DNA from 4 places in the Metabacillus sediminilitoris genome. Region 3 is predicted to be linked to each of the others. Evidence: riboswitches for the same ligand, from Rfam matches in the RefSeq annotation. Region 3 holds a riboswitch; each other region holds the start of a gene.
The links. A riboswitch is a leader RNA that binds a small molecule or an ion and turns the genes downstream of it on or off. The one in region 3 is predicted to bind S-adenosylmethionine.
Positions count from the first base shown of each region.

Region 1: it holds a riboswitch for S-adenosylmethionine, as region 3 does, so the genes downstream of both, GMB29_RS04725 (bifunctional homocysteine S-methyltransferase/methylenetetrahydrofolate reductase) here and GMB29_RS17735 (phosphoadenylyl-sulfate reductase) in region 3, are expected to answer to the same signal.
Region 2: it holds a riboswitch for S-adenosylmethionine, as region 3 does, so the genes downstream of both, mtnK (S-methyl-5-thioribose kinase) here and GMB29_RS17735 (phosphoadenylyl-sulfate reductase) in region 3, are expected to answer to the same signal.
Region 4: it holds a riboswitch for S-adenosylmethionine, as region 3 does, so the genes downstream of both, mtnW (2,3-diketo-5-methylthiopentyl-1-phosphate enolase) here and GMB29_RS17735 (phosphoadenylyl-sulfate reductase) in region 3, are expected to answer to the same signal.

Region 1 covers NZ_CP046266.1:923,258-928,720, forward strand. Annotated here, with positions in the region: gene metH (methionine synthase) at 1-1,539, opposite strand, end outside; gene GMB29_RS04725 (bifunctional homocysteine S-methyltransferase/methylenetetrahydrofolate reductase) at 1,532-3,385, opposite strand; SAM riboswitch class I at 3,564-3,727, opposite strand; gene GMB29_RS04730 (YajQ family cyclic di-GMP-binding protein) at 4,003-4,494, opposite strand; gene GMB29_RS04735 (CvfB family protein) at 4,678-5,463, shown strand, end outside.
Region 2 covers NZ_CP046266.1:3,153,132-3,158,594, reverse strand. Annotated here, with positions in the region: gene GMB29_RS14960 (PAS domain S-box protein) at 1-1,810, shown strand, start outside; gene mtnA (S-methyl-5-thioribose-1-phosphate isomerase) at 2,102-3,154, opposite strand; gene mtnK (S-methyl-5-thioribose kinase) at 3,192-4,385, opposite strand; SAM riboswitch class I at 4,633-4,783, opposite strand; gene GMB29_RS14945 (carbon-nitrogen family hydrolase) at 4,919-5,463, opposite strand, start outside.
Region 3 covers NZ_CP046266.1:3,706,523-3,711,985, forward strand. Annotated here, with positions in the region: gene GMB29_RS17715 (sirohydrochlorin chelatase) at 1-262, opposite strand, end outside; gene cysC (adenylyl-sulfate kinase) at 311-919, opposite strand; gene sat (sulfate adenylyltransferase) at 933-2,072, opposite strand; gene GMB29_RS17730 (sulfate permease) at 2,123-3,190, opposite strand; gene GMB29_RS17735 (phosphoadenylyl-sulfate reductase) at 3,204-3,905, opposite strand; SAM riboswitch class I at 4,140-4,245, opposite strand; gene pyrE (orotate phosphoribosyltransferase) at 5,000-5,463, opposite strand, start outside.
Region 4 covers NZ_CP046266.1:3,147,171-3,152,633, forward strand. Annotated here, with positions in the region: gene abc-f (ribosomal protection-like ABC-F family protein) at 1-625, shown strand, start outside; gene GMB29_RS14920 (1,2-dihydroxy-3-keto-5-methylthiopentene dioxygenase) at 915-1,448, opposite strand; gene GMB29_RS14925 (methylthioribulose 1-phosphate dehydratase) at 1,547-2,167, opposite strand; gene GMB29_RS14930 (2-hydroxy-3-keto-5-methylthiopentenyl-1-phosphate phosphatase) at 2,164-2,829, opposite strand; gene mtnW (2,3-diketo-5-methylthiopentyl-1-phosphate enolase) at 2,826-4,067, opposite strand; SAM riboswitch class I at 4,254-4,360, opposite strand; gene GMB29_RS14940 (pyridoxal phosphate-dependent aminotransferase) at 4,436-5,463, opposite strand, start outside.

The DNA of each region.
Region 1 (5,463 bases), 2.8 Mb from region 3:
AGATCCTATATACTGTTCATCACCAGTTCCAACAGGGAAGACGAGTGGGTCGAAAATTAAATCACTTGATTTCAGTCCGTGTTTTTTGACGAGCAGATCATGTGAACGGATTGCAACCTCAAGTTTCTTTTCAGCTGTTAGAGCCATACCTATTTCATCAATTGTCCCTACGACCAATGCGCCGCCATATTTTTTCACAAGGGGAACGATGGCATCGAACCGTTCTTCACCATCTTCAAGATTGATTGAATTGATGATTGCTTTTCCTTGAGAATATTTTAATGCACGTTCAATTACTTTTTCATCAGTAGAGTCAATAACAAGTGGTGCTTTCACTTTTTTAACGAGCTCCTGAATGAATGCCTCCATGTCTTCGAGTTCATCTCTGTCCGGATCTGCTAAACAAATATCGATAACATGTGCACCATTTTTTACTTGAGCTCTTGCAATTTCTGATGCTTCTTCAAATTTTTGTTCAGCAATCAGCCGTTTGAATTTACGGGAACCTATTACATTCGTACGTTCACCGACAAATAGGGGACGCATACCGTCATCATAAAGCAGAGCATCAATACCTGAAACAGTGTGGCCGTGCGAAACATTTTCGATGCTTCTTGGTGTAATATTTGCGACTGCTTGAGAAATTGCTTTAATATGTTCTGGTGTTGTACCACAGCAGCCACCAACAAAATTAAGCCAGCCTTGTTCTGCGAAACCTGTGAGCTTTTTCGCAAGAGATTCAGGTGATTCATGGTAATTTCCTTCTTCATCAGGTAATCCTGCATTTGGATAACAGCTTACAGCCGTATTGGCTAAGCTTGATAAAGTACGAATATGATCTGTCATAAATTCTGGACCTGTTGCACAGTTTAGCCCAACTGATATTGGCTTCATATGTTCTAAGGAAATATAAAATGCTTCAATGTCTTGACCAGCTAAGGTAGTTCCCATTGGCTCAATTGTTCCTGAAACCATCAAAGGCAATTCTTTACCAGTATTTTCGAAGGCCTTTTGGATGCCGATGAATCCAGCCTTTACATTAAGCATATCTTGACTTGTTTCAAGTAAAAGTAAATCAGAACCACCAAGAATTAATCCTCTTGCTTGCTCTTCATAGTTGCTGACTAATGTATCGAATGTTGTACCACCTGTAACAGATAATGTTTTTGTTGTTGGTCCCATAGCACCGGCAACAAATCTGGGTTTTTCTGGAGTTGAAAAGTGTTCGGCTGCTTTTTTAGCGATTTTTGCTGATTCAATATTCAGTTCAAGTGCAAGAGAACCAAGCTCATACTCATCTAATACAAGCGCAGTAGCACCAAATGTGTTTGTAGAAATAATATCTGAGCCTGCTTCTAGGTATGCTTTATGAATGGCTTCAATTGTTTCGGGTGCAGTTAAGGTTAAATATTCATTACACCCTTCATAATCTTCACCGCCAAAATCCTCAGGTGTGAGATCTGCAGCTTGAATCATTGTTCCCATAGCTCCGTCCAGAACAAGAATTCGTTTTTTTAGTTCATCTTTGATGCTACACATGTGTGATCTTCCTTTCAGCCAGTTGTTTTTCCTTCTCATGGATGTAATTTGTAAGCTCCACTGTAAGGTCATACTGTAAAAATGGGGTAATGAGATAAATACCGTTAAATAGATCAAATGCAGTATCGATCAAATCCTTGGCGATGGCAAGGCCTTCTTGTCGAGCTTTTTCCTTGTCAGTACCAGCTTCAGCCATTTTTTCTCTAATCGAATCAGAGAGTTTAATACCAGGTATTTCATTATGAATAAATTCAGCATTACGGCTTGATGTTAGTGGCATAATTCCGATATAAATCGGTGCTTTTAGATTTCGAGTTGCTTCATATACATGAACAATTTGTTCATTTGAATAGAGCGGTTGTGAAATAAAATAATCAGCACCACAGGCAATTTTTTTCTCAAGTCGTACAACAGCCTTGTCTAAATGGCGAACATTTGGATTAAACGCAGCGGCAACTGAGAAATTTGTTTTTGCACCTAATGGTTTACCCGAATAGGAAACACCCTCATTAAACTGTTTGATTAAACTGATTAAATCAAAGGATGATACATCATAAACAGATGTAGCACCAGGGAAATCTCCAATCTTAGATGGATCACCAGTAATCGCTAATACATCTGAAAGGCCTAATGTGTGTAAGCCCATTAAATGAGATTGTAAGCCAATTAAGTTTCGGTCACGACATGTAATATGAATTAAGGTTCGTGCATTCGTTTTTTCCCTTGCAAGCAATCCTGCTGCTAAATTGCTAATACGTGGTGAAGCAAGGGAGTTATCAGCAAGTGTGAGTGCATCAATACCAGCATCATGCAGAGCCTGTGCACCTTCGAGAAATATACTCATTCCAAGCTTTTTTGGCGGATCAAGCTCAACAATGACAGAGCGTTTTTCCTTAACAATCTCTTGTAGCGGAGCAAGAGTGTCTTTGTCTGCTGACGTCGATTGAATGTGAATTTCTTTCGGAATTTTCACTTTTTTATCTGTAATTGGGGCTAAATGTGAGACTGCTTCAGCCATTGCTTTTATATGTTTAGGCGTTGTTCCACAGCAGCCGCCGATAAGTCTAGCACCTTGCTCTCTAAACTTTAAAGCACTCTCCTTAAAATATCCTTCATCTGATTCATACTCGAGTCGTCCTTCATTTAATGCTGGCAGACTGCTATTCGGAAATACAGAGAGATAAGCATGTTCTAGGAGCGGTACCTCCTCTAGAGCTTGAAGCATATGATACGGTCCTAAACGGCAGTTTAAACCAATAACATTTGCTCCAAGTTCTTCAAGTGTTAAAAAGGCTTGTTTTACTGTTGTGCCGTCTTGTAATACACCTGGCTCATGAAGGGAAACATTTGTGATGATTGGTTTATTCGTTTCTTTACGAGCTATTTGCAAGACAGTTTTCAGTTCGTCAAAATCATAATAGGTTTCTAGCAATAATCCATCAACATCTTCATTTAATAAGACAAATAGCTGTTCTCTAAAGTTTCGTTTTATTTCTTCAAGAGTGTGAGCACTTTTCTTAAATGCTCGAACACCGCCGATCGTTCCGAAAACATATGTTGATCCTGCAGCTGCACGTTTAGCGATTTCAACAGCTTGTTTGTTAATTTGTCTAATTTCATCCTCTAGCCCATAACGAGAGAGTTTTATATCATTTGCCCCATAAGTATTTGTTTGGATGAGATTTGCACCAGCTTGAATATATGCCTCATGCACGTGTATTACATCATCAGGTTTAGATAGATTTAATTCTTCAAAGCAACGATCAACACCGTGGGAATATAGCATTGTTCCCATCGCACCGTCTCCAATTAATATCTTACTTTTAAGGTCTTCTAAAAAGCTCATAAAAAAAGCCTCCGATCGAGTAAATATGTGTGTAATTAAAGGGTGGAACGAGCAAGCCTTCCTTGAATTTATGCCATGAACCAATCTTGTCGACTTCATAAAATGTTAGCAGTTCCCGTTCCTATTCATTCAAATAAAAAAGCCTTCTTTTGAAGAAGGCTGAATGATTCTAAGCTTCTCCTTATCTTTCAAGCATCGACTATGCTTGACTGGAATTAGCACCTTGGCCTTTGGAGGAGGAAGATGCAGTGTTTAAAACACTCAATACACCAAACCTACACTCGAAATTGACCGGTTGCTGAAGCGTCATTGGGCCAGTCCCTCAGCTTCTCTTGATAAGATATGAAATTAACGTATTTTAAAATTGTTCTTTAACAAATCGCTTGCGCATTTCTAAAAATGTATTACACCTAATTTATCTAATATTTTGAAAAATATCAATAGGTAAATGATATTTTGGTTAAATTTACATTCATTTTTCGTTTTTTTAAGGGCAATCTTAAAAAAGACAGTTTCTGCAATAGTGTTGTAGAAACTGTCTTTGGGTTCTTTGACGTTTAGCGAAGTCCAGGGATTCTTATATATGGCCATGCTGAACAAGGCACTCCGTGTTTGCTTTATCGATAGTTAATGAACTGAACATCTATTGGTAAATCTGCTTCCCTAATTGCAGCGATTACTGCCTGAAGGTCATCTCTGCTTTTTCCTGTTACACGGATTTGATCATCCTGAATTTGTGTTTTCACTTTTAATCCTTTATTTTTAATGATCGTGTTGATTTTTTTCGCATTATCCTTATCAATGCCCGAAACTAATTCGGCTCTTTGGCGAACAGTACCGCCTGAAGCATTTTCAATCTTTTTGTACGAAATATTTTTTATTGGTACATTACGTTTAATTAATTTTGAAAGTAAGACGTCTTTTAATTGGTCAAGCTTATATTCATCATCAGACACTAAAACAAGCTCTTCTTTTTCTAATGAAATATTGCTTTTACTTCCTTTAAAGTCATAACGTGTTGCAATTTCTTTCAGGGCAATACTGATTGCATTTGTTACTTCTGGAAATTCAATTTTTGAAACGATATCAAATGAACTATCTTTCGCCATAATCATCCTCCATTACGTATATAATATGGTTAGATTATAGTAAAATAAAACAATGATCACAACTATTTACAACGTGATTGTTAAGCGATTCGCTAATAGAGGGTAACTATGTTATAGTTAAACACTATTTATTTGAACGAAACATACTAAAGAATGGTAGAAGAAAGGATAGATGACAATTTTATGATGCCAGGAACTTTTGCAACATTAACAATAGATGAAAAAGTCGATTATGGCTATTTTTTAACGGATGGAAATGAACGTGTACTTTTACATAATAATGAAGTCGTTGGTGAAATAGAGGTAGGGGAGAAGCTTGAAGTCTTTTTCGTATTAGATGCTGAGGACAGGTTATATGCGACCATGAAAAAACCGCTTATAACAGAGGATACATATGCTTGGGTCGAAGTAGTAGATGTAGTAGATGACATGGGGGCATTTGTTAACATTGGGTTAAGCAAGGATGCACTTGTTGCGAAAGATCATCTTCCATATTTAAGAGAAGTATGGCCTGAAGCAGGTGACAAGCTTTTTTGTACTTTGAAAGTATCGAAAAATGGCCGATTCTTTGTAAGGCTGGCCACAGAGGAAATTGTTGAACCATACTTTAAAGATGCTGATCGAGCAGTATTTAATAAAGAAGTGACAGGAACTGTGTACCGAATGATCGTTGCCGGATCTTTTATTTTGACAGAGGAAGGGTATAAGGGTTTTATTCATTCATCACAGCGAACGGTTGAACCGCGATTAGGGGAGACAGTGACAGGACGTGTAATTGATGTAAAGGAAGATGGTACTGTCAATGTATCCCTACTACCACGTAAGCATGAGGCATTAAGCGTTGATGCAGAAAGAATATATGCTTACATGCAAGAAAGAGGCGGTGCCATGCCTTTTTCCGATAAAAGTGATGCAGAAGATATTAAAGAACGATTTCAATTGAGTAAAGCAGCATTTAAACGAGCACTT
Region 2 (5,463 bases), 550 kb from region 3:
AGCAATTAATGGATATGATCTTGCAATGCTTAAGGATATCTCGTTTAAGAAAAAACTTGAACGTGAACGAACAATTAATGAATGGCTTTTTAAAGATTTGTTTTATCGGGCAGCCGATGGAATTGTTCTATTTGATGAGCATGGGGCGTTTATAGAGGCAAATGAATCCTTTTGTTCCATCTTTGAAATAAATCAAACAGAATTAAATTCGTATGTACTCGAAGATTTTATATCAAAGCAAAATAATGATAAGATCAAAAAATTATGGAATGTACTTAAGGAAAATGGGAGTGCAACAAGAGAATTTCCGGTTGTTTTAAATAATGGCGTTAAGAAAATTTTTGAATTTACAACGACTTCAAATATCGTAGATGGCTTACATATGGCAATTGTGAGGGACATAACCGAAAAGCGTTCAATGGAATTGAAGCTATACAAAAGTGAAGAACGGTTTAGGGAAGTATTTGAAAATGCAATCGATGCCATTATGATTTGGAAAAACAATGGACAAATTATCAAGGCGAATCATGCTGCAAGCAGAACATTTGAATTATCTGAAGAAGAACTTATGACAAGAAATGTCTTAGATTTTATTGATCAAACATCTCCTAGCTTTGCCAAGGTAAAAAGGGAGTACATGGAAACAGGTGCGATTCGAGAAGAGTTACTTTTTCATATGCCAAATGGACAAAACAAAGAGCTTGAATTTACTTCTAAAATGAATATATTGGAAAAACATCATTTAACGATCTTCCGAAATGTAAGCGAACGAAAACATATGGTAAAGGTCCTTCAGGAAAGTGAACAAAAATTTCGTAAAATATTTGATGGGGCAATGGATGGCATCGTTTTATTTAATAATTCGTATGAAATGATTGATGCAAACCCATCAGCAAGAAAGATTTTAAATTTATTATCCGATGATCTGAAATCCTTTAAACTTTTTGAACTATTATTTTCTGGTATGAGGCAGGATGAAATTGATCCAAATGATTGGGAAGAGAAATTACAAGAAATCTCGTATACATTTGAAAATGGCGAAGAAAAAACTTTAGAATTTACCTTGAAAAATAATATTAATGAGAATATGAATCTAGCAGTACTTCGGGATGTCACAGAAAAAAGAGAGTTAGAGGAGCAGCTTAGAAAATCTGATACATTAAATGTTGTTGGTGAACTTGCAGCAGGAATCGCTCATGAAATACGAAACCCAATGACTGCATTAAAAGGCTTTATTCAACTATTAGAGGGTAGTATAAAGGATGACTATTCCTTGTATTTTAATGTCATAACATCAGAATTAAATAGAATAGAATCCATTATTACTGAATTTTTAATATTAGCTAGACCTCAAGCAATTCAATATTTAAAGAAAGATATTGGCACGATTATGAAGGAAACCATCGATCTACTAAACGGGCAAGCAATACTAGTAAATGTACAAATGGAACTATATTTAGAACAAGAATTACCATTAATCTATTGTGAGCCAAATCAATTAAAGCAAGTGTTTATTAATATTTTAAAAAATGCGATTGAGGTCATGCCAAAAGGCGGACAAATTGATGTTAAGATTAAGAGGAAAGATGAAAAACATCTCATTGTTTCCATTATTGATAGAGGCCTGGGTATTCCTGAAGATAAGATTAAAAGGTTAGGTCAGCCATTTTATACGACAAAGGAACGTGGCACAGGTCTTGGCTTGATGGTTAGTTACAAAATAATTGAAGAGCATAAAGGAATCGTAGAGGTTGAAAGTGAAGTCGGCAGTGGCACTGCCTTCCATATTACACTCCCGATTAATCACTAAGTGGTTGAAAAAAGATGAATACTTGTCACATTTTTGTCTGCAAAACATACTATTTGAGTAAGGGAAAAATGTTGCGCATGGTAAAGAAAGGGGCAAAGTATATGTTGTTTAAAAATCGTCCTACAAAGATTTACTTATATGCTTCTATATGTTCTAAACTTCATATTCTTACGGAAGCTGAAAAAAACAGTTTAATGAAAAAGACGAAATCCTTTTAGTGTAATCATGTCAGATCTGTAGAAAAAAACCTTAGTCAAGAGTAGACTAAGGTTTTTTCTTTGGAATAAAGGATTAAGCAGAGAATAATTTAGAAATTTCTTTTTGATAGTCATTAGATAAAATTCCTTTTTCAGTAATAATCCCAGAGATTAAGTGATTAGGGGTCACATCGAATGCAGGATTGAATACTTTAACACCTTCTGGAGCAACACGAATACCGTTTAATTCTGTCACTTCTTCTGGATTACGTTCCTCGATCGGAATTAGGTCACCATTTTCAATCATAGGATCAAATGTAGATAATGGTGCTGCAACGTAAAAAGGAATGTTAAATGCTTTTGCTAAAAGAGCTAAATTAAATGTCCCAATTTTATTAGCAGTATCACCATTAGCTGCAATTCGATCAGCACCAACTATAATGGCGGAAATGTTTTTTGATTTAATCGTATGTGCTGCCATATTGTCAGTAATTAGAGTCACATCAATCCCTGCTTGCATGAGCTCCCATGTTGTTAAACGTGCTCCTTGTAGAACTGGACGGGTTTCACATGCATATACACTTAAGTTAACGTTTTTTTCCTTTGCTAGGTAAAATGGAGCTAATGCTGTTCCGTATTTAGCTGTAGCAATAGACCCTGCATTACAAATGGTCATCACGCGATCGCCTTTCTGAAACACAGATAGAGCATGTTCACCAATTAAACGACATACCTCTTCATCCTCAATTTGAATTTGGATTGCTTCATGGACGATTGTTGTCTTCGCTTCATTAATGGATTGAACGTTAGAAATACTATTTACAAGTCGATCTAATGCCCATACTAGATTAACTGCAGTTGGTCGAGAGCTTGCTAAATAATCTCTGTTTTTCTTGATGTTTCGTTGAAAGTCAACAATGGTTTCAGATATATCCTGTAATGCTGATAATGCGAGGCCAAATGCCGCTGTGATACCGATTGCAGGGGCACCTCTTACCTTCAAGGATTGAATTGCTTCCCAAACGTCTTTTATCGTAGTTAATTCAAGGTATTCCGTTACGTGCGGAATTTTTTGCTGATTTAATAGTGAGATAGATTCCTCATTCCAGATAACAGAACGGGGAATCGCTAAATTTGTCGATGCCATGAAGATTAAACTCCTTTTTACTAATATTAAATGATAATTAATTGCTTACCGTTTGCTTTACATATTCCTTGAATTGACAAGGATTTTTGATCGCTTTTTGATTTTTAATAAGCTCGCTGCCTACTGATAAAGCAAGCTGCTTAGTAGAGATTTTTTTGTCAAATGGTTGTAATGTATCAAGATCTGCGACATGTGCAAGACCAATTGTGCGACGGATGATTTCACATCCGGCAAAGCCGACTGCTTCTTCGAAAATTTCTGACAATACATCCTCTAAATAGCCTTCTGTTTTAGCAAATATTTCTGCAGCATCATTTTTCCATGCTTTTGAAAATTCTTTAACAAATACATTCCATGTTGTTTCAATATGAGTAAATAAGACTTCTTGATTTTCAGCATTACGAGAAAAGGCATTTAAAAGGAAGTTTCCAAATACCTGACCAACATCGAAGCCGATTGGACCAAAATAAGCAAATTCTGGATCAATGACTTTTGTTTCGTTTTCATCTGCAAAAATACTTCCTGTATGTAAATCACCATGAAGTAGTGCTTCTGCTTTGGTTAGGAATTTTTGTTTTAGCTTTGCAACAGCTAATTTTAACTCTTGATCCTGCCAAATGCGTTCAACATCTTGACCAAGTTCTTGTTCAAAGTTATTTGTATCGTGGTTAAAGAACGGATCTGTGAAAACAAGATCTTCCGTAATTTTACATAGATCTGGGTTAATAAACTGCTTCACTAATGATTTTTTAAAATGTTGATTTACGGCATAATCTGATGTGTAAAATAATGTTTTTGCTAGAAATTCTCCAATATGTGTTGAGAGCAAAGGCAATTCTTTTCCTTCAATTAGAGCAGCACGGGCGATTTGGAGATGTGATAAGTCTTCCATAATGGTTATGGCTAGCTGTTCATCTGTATAATAAACCTTTGGTACAAATTGTGGCACAAATTCACTTTGTTTTAATAAGGCATGTGCTTCAATACGTGCTCTGTCTAATGTTAATGGCCAGCTTTCCCCTACGACTTTTGCATATGGAAGTGCTTGTTTAATGATTATTCCGTTTCCATTATCAGTATCTGTAATCTTAAAGACAAGATTTAAATTTCCATCACCAATTTCTTTACATGTTAAGTTGCTATTTTCTGTAAAAAGCTGCAGGCGTTTTGCTAAAGCGATAGCTTCGCTTTCAGTTAATGGTTTGTAAATAGATGATTTGACAGTACTCATAGTAATAACCTCCAAAAAATAATGTCCTCATGTAAGAAGATAATAGTATTTTTGATTTAGATCAGATGTGACATGAAAGCATCAGCAGTTAAGCTCGTGACATGACGGTCCAGTGCAATTAATGCGAGAAATCGTCATATATAGTAGGCAGATCAAAGAACTAATGCTTTATTTCTTTGGAGGCTTTTCTTTGGAAATAAGAAAAGCCTCTTTCGGATGAAAGAGGCTTGAAGACTTAGCTTCGCACCTCTTATCTGTCAGAAAGGAATGTCTTTCTGATGGAATTAGCACCGTGCCAATTGGAAGTCTTCGTGAATAAACACTTAGTTTCCAATGTTGATATGGTCGGTTGCTGCGGCGTCATTGGGCCAAGTCCCTCTGCCAACTCTTGATAAGAGATTATATCGTTCTGAAATGAAAGTAATGCTTTGTATATTCCGTAATTTCAGAACATTTTAGATTTTAAGAATAATAGAACCTTGATTAGCATGTTATCAATGATTATTTAGTGTTGTCAATAAAAAATTTAGAAATCAATCATAAAATTCTGGCAATCGGTCTGCGAATACTGGAATTTGATTTCGTACTTTTTTCACTGTTTTAACATCAATTTCGGCAGTTATGGATCCAGCTGTTTCATCAGCCTCAGCGATTACCGTTCCCCAAGGATCGATGATCATCGAATGTCCGGCAAATTCATTATTAGGGTCTAAACCTGCACGATTACAAGCAACAACATAACATTGATTTTCAATGGCACGGCTAATTAGTAGTGTCCTCCAATGATGTAGTCTTGGCAAAGGCCATTCAGCCACAACAAATAGAATTTCTGCTCCTTGTGTCATATGTGCGCGAATCCATTCAGGAAATCGAATGTCATAGCAAATGACACCAGCACTGTTCACACCATCAATTTTAAATAATCCTTTTTTATTTCCAGCCGCTAAATAATGGTGTTCATCCATCAATTTGAATAGGTGAAGTTTGCTATATTCATGAACAACCTCACCTTGATTATTGATGATGTACATTGTGTTCGTTACGCTTTCGTACGTTTTTTTAGCAACAGAGCCGCCAA
Region 3 (5,463 bases):
TATGTGCTATTTCATTTGGAATATCGATTTTAGCATGCGCAGCTGTTAAAAGAAGCAACGGGATTACCGCTATCTTTGTTGCACCCTTATTCACACATGTTGTAAATCCATCAGCTATTGAGGGCTCTGCTAATTCCAAAAAGCACACTTCTTGTATTGATGCCTGAACCTCTGGCATTATATTACGAATAAATTCAAGAGCTTCTTCACGCGCCTTAGGTACACGACTACCATGGCATACATACAATACTGCTTGTTTCATAACGATAATGCCTCACTTTTTGTGCTTTTTCCCTATTATACCATGCCCTTATGAATGGCTGTCTTGTATTAATTCCTTTGCTACAAGGAAATCAACAATTTGTTTAACTGATTCTTCAACAGTTTGTTTCTCAGTATTTACGATAATTGCGGGATTTACTGGCTCTTCATAAGGTGAATCAATTCCTGTAAAATGTTTAATTTCATTATTTCTTGCTTTTTTATACAATCCTTTTGGATCCCGAACCTCACATTCATCTAATGAACATTTCACATACACTTCAAAAAATTCATTCTCTGAAAGGATGTCTTTCACTTGTTGTCTATCTTCGCGAAATGGAGAAATAAACGCTGTTATCACGATTTGACCGCTATCAACAAATAATTTTGACACTTCACCGATTCGGCGAATGTTTTCTTTACGATCCTCATCAGTAAAACCTAAATCTTTATTTAAACCGTGTCTTATGTTATCCCCATCAAGGACATATGTTTGAATATTAGCTTCAAATAAATATCTCGCTAATGCGTTTGCGAGAGTTGATTTCCCTGATCCTGAAAGACCTGTAAACCATAATACATAACTTTGATAGTTATTTTTTTTTCGTCTTTCTTCCTTTGTAACTGATGCTTCATGCCAAACAATATTTTTAGCCACGTAAATGACCCCCTTATGAGTTTACAGTTTTTCCCATGCCTTTAATCAAGATTTCAACAACTTCTTTACGGCTGAATGTACTTGGAGGTACTTCTCCATTTCGTAGCATTGCTCTTACCTTTGTACCTGATAAAATAACATGATCTTCTTTACCATGTGGGCAAGTTTTTGAAGAAGCCATTGCTTCACATTTTGTGCAATAAAAACTATGCTCAAAAAATAACGGTGTAATTCCTAATTCATCTGCTGTAAAGTTAGAGAATATTTTTTGTGCATCATAAGTTCCATAGTAATCACCCACACCTGCATGGTCTCTTCCAACAATAAAATGTGTACATCCATAATTTTTACGCACCATTGCATGGAAAATGGCTTCACGTGGACCAGCATAACGCATTGCAGCTGGGAAAACACCTAAATGAACGCGATCCTTTGGATAATAATTTTCTAATAATATTTCATAGCTTTCCATACGAATATGTGCCGGAATGTCATCTGACTTAGTTTCACCAACTAATGGATTTAAGAATAGACCATCAACCGTTTCTAAAGCTGTTTTTTGGATATATTCGTGTGCGCGATGAACTGGGTTTCTTGTTTGGAATCCTACAATTGTTTTCCAGTTTAAGTCAGCGAATTTTTTTCTAGTTTCACTTGGGTCTAAATAATAATTTGCAAATTTCTTTTCAGGACGTTTTACAAGTGAAATTTCACCACCAACATACACATTTCCACGTTCAAACATTTTTTTCACACCTGGATGAGCAAGATCATCCGTACGGAATACGTTGATTGCTTCTTTTTGTTTATCAGGTGTAAAAATATCTGAAATTGTGATTGTACCGTATGTAACATTCTCAGCTACAAGACGGACCTCTTCACCAATTGTTAAAGATGCAGCTTTTTCTTCTGAAACAGGTAAAGTTATCGGGATACTCCAAACAGAGCCATTTGATAATTTCATCGTTTCAACAACAGAATCATAATCTTTTTGTGATAAAAAACCTTTAATTGGACTATAAGCACCAATTGCGATTAGTTCTAAGTCACTAAGAGCAATTGCATCTAGCTCAATTTCTTTTTCAACGTGTGAAACATTTGCACCTAAAAATAATTTTTGAATTAATTTTCCTCCGTGTGGAAGTAAACTCATTTTTAATAGCCTCCAATTCTGATAAAAACGATATTTAATAGGAATTATATTTAAATTCCCCCACCCTCTTCGTGAACAGTACGTCTTTCTTGTCTACTAGCCTTCATTAAACTTATTGTACCAAGTGTTGCAATCAACAGGCTTCCTAATACAAAGATCGTATATAAATCACTTGTAATAAATAACTTAACTAAGAAATAAGACATGGTTAACGATATAAGTGGAGAAATCAACCAAACCATTAACATATTTTTGACGATCTTTTGTTGAAATACATTTGCACCAGATTTCGCGATTCCTATCCCTAGTATAGAAGATGTTGTGATTTGAGTAAGTGGTACTGGAATTCCAAAAATTGATGCAATCGTAACAAGAGTTGCTCCAGTACCTGAAATTAGTATCCCCTCAATTTTTGAAAAGTTGGTGATCTTCTTACCATTTGTTTCAAGTACTCGACGACCTAAGAAAAGTGCACCAATTGCAACAAAGATACCGCCAATAATCGTTCCTTTCGTTACCGATAGCAGTCCAGCACTTACTAATGGTCCAACGGAATTTGCAACATTGTTCATTCCTGCGGAAAATGCTTCAAAGCAACCAGCAAACACTAGAAGATAAGTAACGATCTTCCCTTCTAAAGAATATTTTTCTGCTAATTTAAAGGCATGAAACAATTTTATAAAAATAATTGCAATCACAAATGCAACGATTGGTACGATGATCCAAAACATGACAATCCATAATAAACTATCGATGTATAATGCTTTATAAGCAATACCAACTCCAACTACAGATCCAACAGTTACTTCACTTGTAGAAAGAGGAATACCTAATAAATTAGCTAAAAAAAGTGAAATCGTTGCTGAAAAAAGTATAATAACAACAATTTTGATTGTAATAAATGATGATGGGATGATTCCAGAACTTATCGTTTTGACAACTTCCCCCCCACCAATTACGGCTCCTAAAAAAACGAAAATTGCACATAAGATAAGAGCATTTCTAGGGCGTAAAATCGCCCCTGATCCGTATGCTACTCCCATCGAAGCAGCTGCACCACTTGCACCAATATTCATCGCGAAAAAAAAGCTGATGATGATTGCAATTATCTCTAACATCATTTATTTCCTCCTATTGATGGAGGCCGCATTCTGTTTTCATTTGCCCCGACCATCTGCCAGATCTTAAATCATTTTCATTAAATATTGGTTTTGTACAATGAAAGCAACCAATGCTAGGATATCCTCTATCATGTAAAGGATTGTAGATTAAGTCATTTTTATGAACATATCTCCATACATCTTTCCACGTCCAATGAATTAACGGGCAAACCTTTACTGAATGAAAGCGTTCATCCTTGTTGATATAGTTTACATGTTTTCTTGTTTCTGATTGTTCCCGTCTAAGACCGGAAATCCATGCCGTAGCACCTTGCAATGTTTCGTTTAAAGGAATAATTTTTCTTATATTACAGCATTTATTTGGATCGGTTTCCCAAAGCTTATCACCATAGCTTTCAGCTTGTTCTTCTAATGTAAGTTTTGGTTTTTTTAATTCAATATTTAATGACGGGTATTTTTCTTTCACTTTATCGATTAATTCATATGTTTCCTTAAAGTGAACATCAGTATCTAAAAACACAATTTTCGCATCAGGTTTTACTTTTGAAATTAAATCGATTAATACAATTCCTTCAATTCCAAAGCTACAAGCATAAACAACATCTTCACCGTAGTGATCATATGCCCAATTCAATACATTTAGGGCACCCTTATACTTATCATCTACTATAAAATCTTCACTCGGTTCTGTCCAACTCTCATAAGTTAGCAAAATATTCACCTCTTCTTTTTATTACTTATTTTTAAAAACCAGTTATTCATACGTTAATAGTCGGATTTATAATGTTAACCTACCAATCATGAATGATATACTGTATTTTCTTGTTAACAAATGGAGTTATATGCCAAATGTTTCGATCCAAGTTTTTCCTCAAACAAACTAACGATTGATTATATTATTAATCGATAAAAAGCCTTCAACTTGAAGACTATTAGGGACGATCTACCCTTATCTTCCAAATTGGAATTGCTTTGGCTGGAATTAGCACCTTGCTAAATAGCAGGTTGCTGGGCTTCAATGGGCCAGTTCCCTTCACCACTCTTGATAAGAAATATGCTGTTGATTCAAAATTTTAACACAATTCCCTCAAAAGTCAACCCGACTTTACTTATCGGATTAATATTTTTTTCATTTATTTTATATATTTTTCACATTTAGATTATTTTTTAAAATACACTTATACTTATTAGGTATTTTTCTTATATATATATACATCAACCCATTCAAATGTACATAAATAATAGTTCCGTTAAAATATTTTTCATCAAAACAGCAATTCTATGTGTAATTCGCTATCCTATTCTTTCTATTCTTCATTTTATAAATTTCACACTCATAATATAAGTTATTATGTAGCTTCTATTCCGAAGTCTTAAAAACCCTTAAAAAGATACCATCAAAGTCACACAGCATGTTAAGGAGATCTGTTTCGATATTTTCAATACATTTGTTTACTTCTTCCTTGGACATGGCTATAGGGTTAAACCGGCCCTTTATATGATGGAGGATGGCTCGGCTCCTACGGGAACAGTTTTGATACTTTCGTCAACTATCGTGTAGTTTATGATTCCTAATTTCCTAATAAAAAGGGTTTTATGGCAGAAAAAACAGAAAAGCCATATCCTATTTACTTGCTAGAATACAGCTTTTGATTTCAATATACCTATGTATAGTTTGTATCTACTTTATTTAGCTCAAGGCACCTTGTTCTGCATGGTGTTTTGAAATTCATGAATCCAAAACAAAAAACCTTTTATTCAAGTGTTTTAATTACCAGAGGCAGTCCAAGGTATCCAAAGCCTTACTTAATTTTCTAACCAACCCTCTGATGCAGGATTTTCTCTCCACATTTTTAGTTTGGTAAGATCTTGTTCATTTACATAGCCTTCTTGTACAGCTACATCAAGAAGAGTATTATAATCACATAATGATTTTGCTTCCACATTAGCCTTGGCTAATTTTTCCTCACCGGCAGATAAGCCATACGTGAAGATTGAAACGATACCTAACACTTCACAGCCCGCTTCACGTAGTGCTTCAACAGCAGTAATTGCACTACCGCCAGTTGAAATTAAATCTTCAATTACTACAACCTTTTGATTTTCCAGCACTTGACCTTCAATCTGATTTCCTTTTCCGTGTCCTTTAGCCTTGCTTCGAACATAGCACATAGGTAAATTTAATTGATCACTTACCCAAGCAGCATGCGGAATACCAGCTGTTGCTGTACCTGCAACAACCTCGACTTCTGGAAAGTGATTTCTTATTA
Region 4 (5,463 bases), 560 kb from region 3:
CGGGCAAAAAACCGCTTATTTAAGTCAAGATGTTGCTGATATGCCAATAGCTCAAACAGCTATCGAGGCTTTACATCTTTCCGAACAAGAAAAACTTTTTCAAGCAAGAACGACGCTTGCGAACATGGGGATGAATGCGGCGAAATTAAATCAACCGATTGGGACACTAAGTTTAGGTGAACGTACCCGAATCAAATTGACGAATATGCTAATTAATGAGTATGACTTATTAATTTTGGATGAACCAACAAACCATTTAGATTTAGCGAGTCGGGAACAATTAGAAGAAACATTAAGTAAGTTTGCAGGTACGATTATCATTGTGTCACATGATTATTATTTTATGAATAAGCTTTGTGATAAATTGCTTGTTATCGATCAATCCGAAATAAAGCGTTTTGAGATGAATCTCGAACAGTATGAGTTAAAAAAAGTACAGCAATCCAAGCCAAAAAGGCATGAAGTAGAAGAAGAGCTATTACGTGTCAATACTGAAATATCTGCGGTACTTGGTGAATTAAGTTTTTTAACAACCCACTCAGAAAAATACATGGAGCTTGATGCACGATTTAATTTGTTGGCAAAGCGAAAACAAGAATTATTAAAGCAACAAAAGAAAAATTAGATTTTTATCAAGTCTGTTTTCGCAAACTTTGTTGCTATTTACCAAGTAATGCGGTTTTGTTGATTGCAGTGAGAGGATGCTCGCTTTTTAGCGGGGCGGGCGGTGATCCTCCTCGGAGTAAACGCCTGCAGGAGTCTCGCAATCTGCTCCAATCAACTAGTTTTCGTTGTTAAGCAACAATCTCATAGAAAAAAGCCTTTATCAAATGTATATAACAAGTTTTCATTAACAATAAAAAACGAGGTGCAACAGATGAATCATTCTGTTTAACCTCGCCTTTTATTGTTTTTTATGCGTTTAATTCCGCTTTATCATACACTGGTACCCAGCCTTCAGTCGTAACGAAAATTCGAATAGCTACTACTTTTCGATCTTCCATTAAAGTGAAATAATGTCTTGTATTCTCTGGAACTGAGATTAAATCTCCCGGGCTTAATTCAACATCAAAAAACTGGCCATCTTTTGCTTGGATAACAAATACGCCATGTCCACTCACAATAAAACGTACTTCATCATCTGTATGGTGGTGTTCTTGTTGGAAGTTTGTTAATAATTGATCTAAATTCGGTGTGCTATCAGATAATGAAATGATATCTTGTGCTTTATAGCCGCGACGCTCAGAAATATCTGCTATTTCCGCTTTAAAAATTTCTAGGATTTCATTTTTTTCTTCATCGCTTAGATTGTAATTCTCTTGAAGATTTTCTGGTAACTTCGTAATATCCCATTGCTCGTAAATAACCTCTTGATCAGCAAGAAAGCTTGCAACTTCCTCTTGATTTGTGATTCTTTGTCCAGTTGCTTGAAAATGAATGTGTGCCATGATTTTTCCTCCTCATTTTTTGCTCTTTTTTATAGTTTTAATTATTTATTAGAAACAGCCTAAATATGTGTATTTAGCTGATTATCACGGACCTTAATTTATTTTATAGATTGATAAGCTAATAATTTTAAATGATATGAAAATAGAAATTCACTTGCCTCTAAATATTTTTTTGCTTCAAGTGCATTTCTTCCCCAAACCGTTATTCCATGATTTCTTATTAAAACCGCACCAGCATCCTCTTTCACATATTCTCCAAATTCTGCTGCCAATTTTGGAATATATGCATGATTGTGAATGATCGGGATTGTAAATTCCGCATCTTCTTCCCATAGTCCATAAGCTTTAATGATTTCTTGCCCTTTAAAGGTTATTCTGCCCTTATCACCATATAGCTCTGAGATCACATTATTATCAATTGTATGAACATGAAGACTGCAGCCCGCATTTGTTTTATTATAAACCTCAACATGTAAAAGAGTTTCTGCCGATGGCTTTAAATGAGTATTTTCAACAGGTTTCCCGTCTTTGTCAACAAGTAAAAAATCCTCGTTCGATTCTTTTGTTTTATCTTTACCACTTGCTGTTACGAGAAAGGTTAGCGGCTGTTGATCAACCTTAATGGCTAAATTTCCACTTGTACCAGGAAACCAATCTCTTTTTGCTAACACTCGTTTAATATCAGCAAGCTCTTCCCATCTAGATTCCTTTAGGCTCATGCTTGTACCTCCTGCTCTAGACTTTCCAACACGTCAATCACATCATAAAAGGTCGTAAATGGTTTATGAGGCAAATGTAATTCGATACTTTTGTCTAATAATAAATCTCTTGCGATGACAAAGTCTGCAAGCTTTGCAGCTTGTAAATCAGTAATGGAGTCACCTATGACTATTTTACGCTGGTTACTATTTGTCAGTTGTCTAATAATAGATGGTTTGCAGCAGCCGCAATCATTTTCACATGTATGATCACAGCTATGCGGCCAGCCAATTTTAATCTTTTCGTTCGTAAAGTCTGCTTTGTTGCAATAAATCTTATCCTTATCAATTAATCCTTCAAGCAACGGATAGACAAAGAAGTCAATCCCCCCGCTAACAATATATAAAGGGATATTTTTCTCTTTTGTATATCGAACAAAATCATGAAATCCCGACCGAATTTCTGCATGATGTAGAATATAGTCGACAATTTCATTTTTTGCTGAAGATGGCAGTAATTGAAACATCTTACCAACACCTTCACGAATTGAAACAGCCTGAGATAACACGCCATTTTTAAGCTCAACCCACTCAGGTGGTGCAAATTTTTTCATGATCGCAATGATATTATCTGTCTCGGTGATTGTGCCGTCAAAATCACAAATGATTACGCTATTTGTCATTTGTGCACCTCTTTGGCTCCCCATAGTTCAATCGCAAGTTTTAAATTTTCGTCAGACTCTGCAGCTTGTTTTAAGGAAATTCCAGATAATGTGGCATTAATTGCTGCACGGAATGCACGCCCTCCGCCAATTGCTCCATTTGGATGACCGTGAACACCACCGCCTGCATTTATAACAGAGTCGATCCCGAAGTCTTGGATAAGCAATGGTACAAGACCTGGGTGAATACCTGCAGAAGGTACTGGAAATGATTGTTTAATCGAGTCTTCCATTAGACAATTTTCTGCAATACCCAGCGCTACATCGCGCTCCAATGCAACACTTCCATACGGTGATGGAAATAATGAAAAATCAGCACCAGCTAATCGTAACAGCTTACCTAACAAGAGTGAGCTTGAAAAACCGTATAGGCTTGAAGCTGTTGTTGCTCCGCTTACGGCAGGATGTGCCATGATTGGAATCGAAATTTCCTTATCTTCTGCTAAGCTTTGTAACACATCAAGACCATATGCAAACACGTTAAACAGCAGGACATTTGCACCAAGTTCTACTGCTCGTTTTGCTTTATTCTTTAAGTCATATGTTTTTCCTGTTAAATTGACTGCATATAAAGCTTTATGACCAGTTTCATCAAATACATGTTGTAAAATTTCTTTTCCAGTTCGTATTCGTTTTTCAAAAGGTGTTAGTAGATTATCAAAGAGAATTTCATCGTCTTTAACAAGATCAACTCCGCCTAAAACTTGCTGTTCTAATTGATCTTTTAAATACGTAAGATCTCTCCCGATTACCCCTTTAAAAATGCTCATGAGTAATGGGCGGTCATATACACCTAATGTTTCACGAATTCCACCAACACCAAATGATGGACCAGGGAATGAAGATTTCACTTCTTCTGAAAACTCTAGGTCAATTAATTTTACTTCCCCATCAAGTGAAAGCTTACCAAAAACGGTTGTTAAAATAGCAGGAAGATCATGACTATAATTTAAGCTAGGATAGGCAATTTTAATTTTGCCTTTCGTTACTTTCTTTCCTAAATAGTGATTCGTCTTTTCACACTCTTCTAGTTCTGTTACTTCAATTACGCGGCCTTTATGGGCTTTTAATTGCTCTTGCTCGAGCAAAGGAAGATCTGTCCATGAGCCGACAGTTAATCCTAACGCAATCCCTTCTGCCTTTTTATGTAAATCACCTTTTGCATCATGAACGAGATAAGTTGCAATTACATCACTCACATTAAAACCTTCTTTCTTTTGTAAATCATTTACGTTTTCTGAATGTTCTCACATATTATTCGTATTTATTCTATCATTTCTAATCAATATATATCATTATCTATTTAACATTTTTTCACAAAGAAAAAGCCCCTCCGACACTAATAGATCGAAGGGGCTGTACCATGCATGTGCAACAAGCATATCTCCTTATCTATCAGCGAATGCTGCAAGAATTAGCACCGTGCTTACCCAAAGGTAAGTCGGTTGCCGGGCTTCATAGGGCTAGTCCCTCCACCTGCTCTTGATAAGAACGAAACGTTCATAAAGTTTTTTGAAATTTATATGAATTATGACAGATCCTATTTTTTTTGTCAATAACAATTATTTTAAAATAAGTTTAACGCTTTAATACGCTTTGCCGCTTCTACTAATCTTTCTTCAGAAGTCAACAAACCTAATCTTACGTACCCTTCCCCATAATCTCCAAAACCGTTTCCAGGTGCCATCACAACATGCGCTTTTTCCAACATATAATCAGAAAAAGCCTGTGACGATGCAAACTCCTTAGGAACTGGCAGCCACGCAAAAAACGAACCTGCTGGAGCTGTAACATCCCAGCCAATTTCACGAAAAGCATGTATCAAAACATTTCTTCGTGATTCATAAAGGGCATTAAGTTCTTCTACACATGTTTGAGGACTTAATAATGCATGTGCAGCGGCTTCTTGTATGGCACTAAAGACACTTACATACATGTGATCCTGTAAAAGATTCAGCGCCTCAATAACCGAAGGATTTCCGACCGCAAAACCAATTCTCCATCCAGCCATATTAAAGGTTTTTGAGAATGTATAAATTTCAATCCCTGTCTCCTTTGCACCTTCAGTTTCTAGAAAGCTTATTGGGCGTTTTCCATCAAAGCCAATCGCACCATAGGCAAAATCATGAACGACACAAATGTCATTTTGAGTAGCGAACTCCACAGTTTCCTGGAAGAATTCTGATGTTGCTGTTGCACCTGTTGGATTATTTGGATAGTTTAAAAACATAGCTTTTGCTTTTGCGACGACATCCTCCGGTAAGCGATTATAATCAGGCAAAAATTGATTTTCACGTTCAAGTGGCATCATTTCCATTTTTGCACGTGCCAGCTCAACACCTGACCAATAATCAGGGTAACCGGGATCTGGAACAAGGATAACATCGCCTGGATTTAACAAGCATTGTGGTACCTCTACAAGTCCAGCCTTTCCTCCAAATAGAATGGCAACTTCTTTAGCAGGATCGATTTTCACACTATATTCCCTTTCATAAAACGTTGCGATCGCTTCCTTCAAAAACTGTTGTCCCCGAAATGGGGAATATTTATGATATTCTGGGTTTTCAACTGCTTTCTGCATAGCCTCGATAATAT